2 regions of the Geobacillus sp. C56-T3 genome follow, and region 2 is predicted to be linked to the other one. Evidence: predicted binding sites of a transcription regulator. Region 2 holds the regulator's gene; the other holds the start of a gene.
What was found. The regulator Rex, encoded in region 2, represses fermentation and respiration genes when NADH is low (regulators of the CRP and FNR family bind a similar motif). The targets are predictions, from matches to a motif close to TTGTGAAATATTTCACAA.

Region 1 (3,407 bases), 970 kb from region 2:
ACCCTAAATCGACGACGTTAATGCCGAGCTCCGGATCAAGGACTGTTTTCAGCTGTTGAATGGCAAGTTCGCGGACATCCATCGTTCTTTTCCTCCTCATTCGCTTATTTTCGGAAGACCGTTAAAATCGTTCCGGCAAAGGCAACGCTTAATCCAGCCAACAGCACTTGAGTGATGGCGAACAGCGGCACGCTCGCGACAGCAAGCGCAACAGCCGCCAGCGCGAGGGCGATGAGCCATAGGCGGCATTGGACGGTGACGGCTCGCTCATTCATCATTTGCCTTAACGTCGGCACGTTTTGTTGGCCGACTTTTTCGCTGTAGCGATGCGTCCACCATAAAAACGGCACGATTTTGAACAAATAGCCGATAATGCTAAATCCGATCCAGCCGATCGCAGAAAGATAGAGGATGATGCCGAGCCACCGTCCGTTGCCGGCTATGATGGCGATGACGGCAGCTGCGTGCAGCACAAGGCCGATGACGATGGCCGAAAGCGAAAAGCGGAACGGGCGGTCAAGCGTTTTTTTCATCCGCTTTTGCAAAATGGCGCGGATATGCCAGGCGAAAACAACGAATCCGCTCATGAGCAAGGCTGCACCGGCTGCAAGCCATGCGTGGCTTCGCAAGAATAAGCTGGCGAACGCCACCGCAATCCCGCTGATGTACAGCGCATAGACGTAACGCGCCGGCCGCAGCGAAAAGCCGTGGGCGAGCGAGAACATCGGCGCCATTTTGTACGAAAAGCCTATGATGAGCAGTGTGAACCAGCCGCACAGCCCGAACAGCACATGCAAGCCGAACACCACTTCATGATTGTTAGCGCCTTTGGCGGCGAAAAAGTGAAACGCCAGCAGCCCTCCGGCGGCCGCCGTCAGCAGCAAAAACAACAGTGACGTGGCGACAAAGAGCGTCATGATATTTTTCGTTTCTTGTTTTCTTAACGTCATCGCCATTTGCCAGACGAATAAGATGATGCCAAGCAAAAGCAACAAGCTGGGAAGAAACGCCCGGTTTGGCGCCGCCGCCAGGCTTACGGCAAATGCGACAATGCCGGCCGCTGTCACCGCAAATTGCCAAAAGCCGAGCCGCTCGCTCCAAATCGGCGTCAAAAAGGCGACCGGAACGAGCTGATACATCGCCCCCATGGACGTCATCAACGCAAAGCCAAGCAACGCCAGGTGGGCCGCCGCCCACACGAACGGCAACCGGAACGCGCCGCTGCTAAGTGAGGGAATCGCTCCAAGCAACATAAGCTGCGACGCGGCGAACGCCAACACGGCGAACATGATAAACGAGAACGGAAGACGGACGTCTGTTTCCGTCCCCGTGCGAGTAGGAAACACGTTGCTCATCCTTTCGTAATGCGGATTTCAAAACTGCCGTCTTCGCGTGCGACCGTCTCGTGCCGGTAGCCGAGCTCATCAAGCTGCTCGTACAAAAACATCGGGCGGCGGTCGTTAATGATCGTCAGCGTCTCCCCAGGATTCAGCTTCGCGAGGGCGGCTAGCGTCCGCATCATCGGCTGCGGCGGCTCGAGTCCGCGGTTATCGAGGATCATCGGTCTCCCCCCTGTTTGACAAACGTTACTCTCCAATGTTTTTTCTCGATTTGTTCGGCCTCGTACGTAAATCCTTTCGCTTTCATAATCGGAAACAGCGGCAGCGGCTTGAATGGAGCGTGCAAAATGAACGTATCGCCCGGTTTGAGCGGCTTAATGGCGTTCATAATTTTTTCAAACGGCTCACGTTTCTGCCGCAAATCTTCGCGCACATCGAGTTCAATCGTCACACCCATGCGCTTTCCCTCCTTTTTGACTATCATGATAATCATTTTCACTGCAGAATGTTGTGATATAGCTCACATCTTTCGGCCGAAACATGACATATTCCACTTTGGAAAAAAGGTTTCGTCTTCGTTTGAAAGGGCGGAATAGCATGTTTCAGAAAGATGGGCTTGCCCAAGTGTTTGAAAGGAAACCCCATCAGCTCCATTGCGAATCCCGACCGGTGCCGGACGATGGGGAAAAAGGAGTTAGAAAAAGATTTCTTGTTCGAGCCCTTCGCGGTCAATCAAATAAAAGCCGTGTTCGTCGACGTCAATCAGCCCTTTCCGTTTCAGCTGGCTCAACGTGCGGCTCACCGTTTCCCGGGCGGTGCCGATCATGTTGGCCAGCTCGCGGTTCGTCACATGGGCGGTGAGCCGATGCCATTTCCCTTGCTTGACGGCGTTCGTGCGCGTCAACCGCAACAAAAGCAGCACGATTTGTTCGTACGTATTATGGAGCACTTGCGCCTCAAGCCGGTTTTGCAAGTCGACGATTTTTTCGCCCATGACGCGGAACAGTTTTATGCAAAGTTCAGGGCTCGCCATCAGCACTTGTTCGAAATCGTGGATCGGGATCGCGATCAATGTCGCTTCCTCGACCACTTCGGCGTGGGCCGGATAGGTGCCTTTTAAGAAAAAGCCGGCATGCGGAAACATTTCTCCCGTCTGCAAAATCGAGATGATTTGTTCTTTTCCGCTTACATCTGTTTTGTAAATTTTCACTGTGCCGGAATGAATGAAGTAGACTCGCTCGAGCGGGTCGCCTTGCATAAAGACAAACGTCCGCGGCTTGTAAACGCGCACGTGGGAAATGGCAACCAGCGAATCAAGCTCGTAATCGGACAGTTCACGAAACAACGGAACAGCTTTTAAGCGGTCTTTCATCCAATGGTTCGCCATGAAGGCTGGTGATTTAAAAGGAAGTGCTGATCTCCAACAGCGTTTCTCAAATTGAGAAACCTTGCAACACCATAACTTCATTCCTTTCGATTTCTCAAAAACCAAGCGAATCCGTTGTTTTTCACCAGCCTTCATGGCGTTCTCTCCTTTGGAAATGTGACAAAAGTGTGGCGGCTGTCAACAGAGCATCGATGCTTTTCTCTTTTTGAACATCCGCTCCGTTTGGCCTTTTCTGCCTTCATTGTATACATTCCCACGCCATAAAGCTGTGATATAAATCATAACAGACATTTGCCCCGGCTCACAAACCGTCCTCGGTTCAGCACGCTACAATGGGGGCGAACAAACGAGAAGGAGGTTGTCTCATATGGAAGTTCATCGATCCGTTCGCCCCAACGTGCGGCCGGGGCGGCAAACGACCAACAGTTTTCTCAAATCGATTCTCATTTTCACCATTTTGATCAGCTTTACCGTCCTGCTTGTCGGCGGGTATTGGATTTTTAAAGAAATGGCGCCAAGGCCGAAGGAAGTGCGCAGTGAAGACGGCCAAGTGTTGATGACGAAAGAAACGATCATCGGCGGGCAGGCCGTCTTCCAAAAATACGGGCTGATGGATTACGGAACCGTGCTTGGACACGGGTCGTATATGGGGCCGGACTATACGGCGGAAGCGTTGAAAA
Region 2 (3,407 bases):
GAAAAGGAGGCTGATTTTTCATCGCCGACAGGCCGTTCGAGCCGTTCTATTTTTTCCAGTTGCTTTCGCCGGCTTTGCGCCCGTTTGGCCGTCGAGGCACGGGCGATGTTGCGCTGGATGAAGTCTTGGAGTCGGGCGATTTCTTCTTGCTGTTTCTCGTACCGTCTTAACTCTTGTTCGTATTGCTCGGCCCGCAACTCCAAATAGCGGCTGTAGTTGCCGGCATAGTGTTTGAGCGTGGCATTCGACAGTTCGTATACGTCGGTGACGATTTTGTCTAAAAAGTAGCGGTCGTGGGAAACAACCAGGACGGCACCGGGATAGGCTTGCAAGTACTGCTCCAGCCAGGCGAGCGTCTCAAGATCCAAATGGTTCGTCGGCTCGTCCAAAATCAATAAATCCGGCTTGGACAACAGCAATTTCCCAAGGGCAAGCCGCGTCCGCTGTCCGCCGCTTAACGACGAGACCGGCGTTGTTTTATAATCATATGAGGAAAACTGCAGCCCGTGCAAAACGGAGCGGATGTCGGCTTCGTATTGGTAGCCGCCTTGTTCTTTGTATTGTTCTTGCAGCTCGTCATACGTTTTCAGCGTTTTTTCATAGCGAGCTGGATCGGCGAGTACGTCTGGGTCGCCGAGTTGCATGCTGAGTTCGGCGAGCTGTTTTTCGAGTCCTAGAAGCGGGGTGAATACCTCAAGCATTTCGTCCCAAATGGAACGCGGCGAGTCGAGCCCGCTGTTTTGCGCCAAATAGCCGATTTTGATATGGTTTGGTTTGATGATTTTGCCGCTGTCGAAAGAGAGTTCACCGGCGATGATTTTCAACAATGTCGATTTTCCCGCTCCGTTGCGGCCGACAAGGGCAATTCGGTCGCGGGACTGTATTTCTAGTTTTATATTCGATAAAATAAGGTCAGCGCCGAAATATTTCGTGAGCCCGTGCACTTGCAAAATGATCATGTCCGTCACCTCGCGAATAGTTTAACGTAAGTCGCGAAAACGGTCAAAGACGAATGATGAAAAATCGTGTATAGTGTATAAATGGAGGAGATTGTATTGTCATCGTTCACTCATTTCAATGAACAAGGGCGCGCGAAAATGGTTGATATTACGCACAAAGAAGATACTGTGCGAGTGGCTGTGGCGCAAACGAGCGTGACTGTCAGCCGGGAAATTTACGAAAAAATGACGAGCAATGCGATCGAGAAAGGGGATGTGCTCGCCGTCGCTCAAGTGGCGGGGGTGATGGCGGCGAAGAAGACAGCTGACCTTATTCCAATGTGTCACCCGCTTATGTTAAAGGGTGTGGACATTGCTTTTGCTTGGGAAAACGATGGAGAAGCGCATAAGCTCGTCATCACGGCAACGGTGAAAACGAAAGGGAGCACAGGAGTGGAAATGGAAGCGCTGACGGCCGCTTCGGTCTGTGCGTTGACAGTGTACGATATGTGCAAGGCGCTTGATAAAGGAATGGTCATCGGTCCGACGTATTTGGTCGAAAAAACGGGCGGGAAGTCTGGCCATTACCGACGGAAAACCGATTAGCTAGGGGATGAGATCATGAGCAACGAACAACCGAAAATTCCGCAGGCAACCGCCAAACGGCTGCCGCTTTACTATCGGTTTTTGAAAAACTTGCACGCTTCCGGCAAGCAACGCGTCTCCTCTGCCGAGTTGAGCGAGGCGGTGAAAGTCGATCCGGCGACGATCCGCCGTGATTTCTCCTATTTTGGCGCGCTTGGCAAAAAGGGATACGGGTATAATGTCAATTATTTGTTGTCGTTTTTCCGCCGGACGCTTGAAGAGGATGAGGTGACCGAAGTCGCCTTGTTTGGCGTCGGCAATTTAGGCACCGCCTTTTTAAACTATAATTTTTCGAAAAACAACAATACGAAAATCGTGATGGCGTTTGATGTCGATGAGCGGAAAGTAGGGACGACAGTCGGCGGGGTGCCGGTCTATCATCTCGATGAGTTGGAGGAGCGGCTTCACGAAAACATCCCGGTCGCCATTTTAACCGTGCCGGCCGCCGCGGCTCAAGCGCTGACCGACCGCCTTGTCGCGCAAGGAATTAAAGGCATTTTAAACTTTACTCCGGCGCGGTTGAACGTGCCGAACCATATTCGCGTCCATCATATCGATTTAGCCATTGAGCTGCAGTCGCTCGTCTATTTTTTGAAAAACTATCCATCGCCATCGTAAAAAGGATCTTCACCACAAAGTGTGCTTGACAAAGAAAGAAGATGATGATAGTGGAAACCAAAATTGCACTTCTCCCTTTTTATTCCACATCCTTCTTAGGGCAACATTGCTATCATGTTTGCCTTTAAAAGTCAAGTACATCTTTTGGTGATGAACCCGTAAAAAGGAGAGAACAACACATGAAATATTTGTTGCTCGTTGCTGTGATTTTGTTGCTGTTTGGCACGAAAAAGCTACCGGAATTAGGGCGGTCGTTCGGCCAGTCGCTTCGCGAGTTTAAAGACGCCACAAAAGGGCTCGCTGATGACGAAGAAACGAAAACCGACCGATGACAAGGCAGGATGGGGAAACAATGAATGACAAAGAAATGTCAGTGTATGAGCATCTGGGTGAACTGCGAAAACGGCTCATCATCGTGCTCATCTTTTTTGCTGCGGCGCTTGTCGTTAGTTTCTTTTTTGTCGATGATGTCATTTTGTATTTGCAGCGAACGGCCGAGGCGAAGCATTTGACCATGAACGCCTTCCGCCTCACCGATCCGATTAAAGTGTATTTTCAGTTTGCCTTTGTCATCGCGGCTGTACTGTCGGCTCCGGTGCTGTTGTATCAAATTTGGGCGTTTGTCAGCCCCGGTCTGTATGAAAAAGAGCGGAAAGTGACGTTAAGCTATATCCCGGCGTCGATCGTTCTTTTTTTAGCAGGCGTCAGCTTCGCTTATTTCGTCTTGTTTCCGTTTGTCGTTCGATTTATGAGCCAGCTGGCTGACCAACTAGGGGTTCAACAAATGATCGGCATTAATGAATATTTTCAGTTTTTGCTTCAGCTCGTGCTGCCGTTTGGCATCGTGTTTCAGCTGCCGATCGTCGTGTTGTTTTTCACCCGCTTAGGGCTTATTACGCCGCAGCTTCTTGTTCGCATCCGCAAGTATGCGTATTTGGCGCTGCTTATTTTAGCGGCAGTCATTACGCCGCCGGATGTGCTGTCGCAAGTGATCGTCATGATTCCGCTCACCATTTTGTATGAAGGAAGCATTTGGGTGGCGCGCATCGGCTATCGGAAAGCGCAGCGAGCAGCCGAGGAGGAAGGCAATGAGTGAGGCGGGACGAAAAACATGGAGAGGAAAGCGAGCAAGGCCGGGCCAAACGAAGGGGCTGTCTCAAAAGCCGCAAAACAGGGCTTTGAGGCCGGCCTCTTGTTTTTTTGTTT

Region 1: the regulator Rex is predicted to act here: its motif matches at 1,849-1,866, upstream of GC56T3_RS14470 (DUF2249 domain-containing protein).

The regions. Positions count from the first base shown of each region.
Region 1 is NC_014206.1:2,930,245-2,933,651, reverse strand. Features, by position in the region: gene GC56T3_RS14485 (metal-sulfur cluster assembly factor) at 1-82, opposite strand, end outside; gene GC56T3_RS14480 (hypothetical protein) at 105-1,355, opposite strand; gene GC56T3_RS14475 (DUF2249 domain-containing protein) at 1,352-1,561, opposite strand; gene GC56T3_RS14470 (DUF2249 domain-containing protein) at 1,558-1,797, opposite strand; gene GC56T3_RS14465 (Crp/Fnr family transcriptional regulator) at 2,035-2,727, opposite strand; gene GC56T3_RS14460 (nitric-oxide reductase large subunit) at 3,095-3,407, shown strand, end outside.
Region 2 is NC_014206.1:252,095-255,501, forward strand. Features, by position in the region: gene GC56T3_RS01375 (ABC-F family ATP-binding cassette domain-containing protein) at 1-959, opposite strand, end outside; gene moaC (cyclic pyranopterin monophosphate synthase MoaC) at 1,056-1,544, shown strand; gene GC56T3_RS01385 (redox-sensing transcriptional repressor Rex) at 1,560-2,201, shown strand; gene tatA (twin-arginine translocase TatA/TatE family subunit) at 2,381-2,533, shown strand; gene tatC (twin-arginine translocase subunit TatC) at 2,554-3,297, shown strand.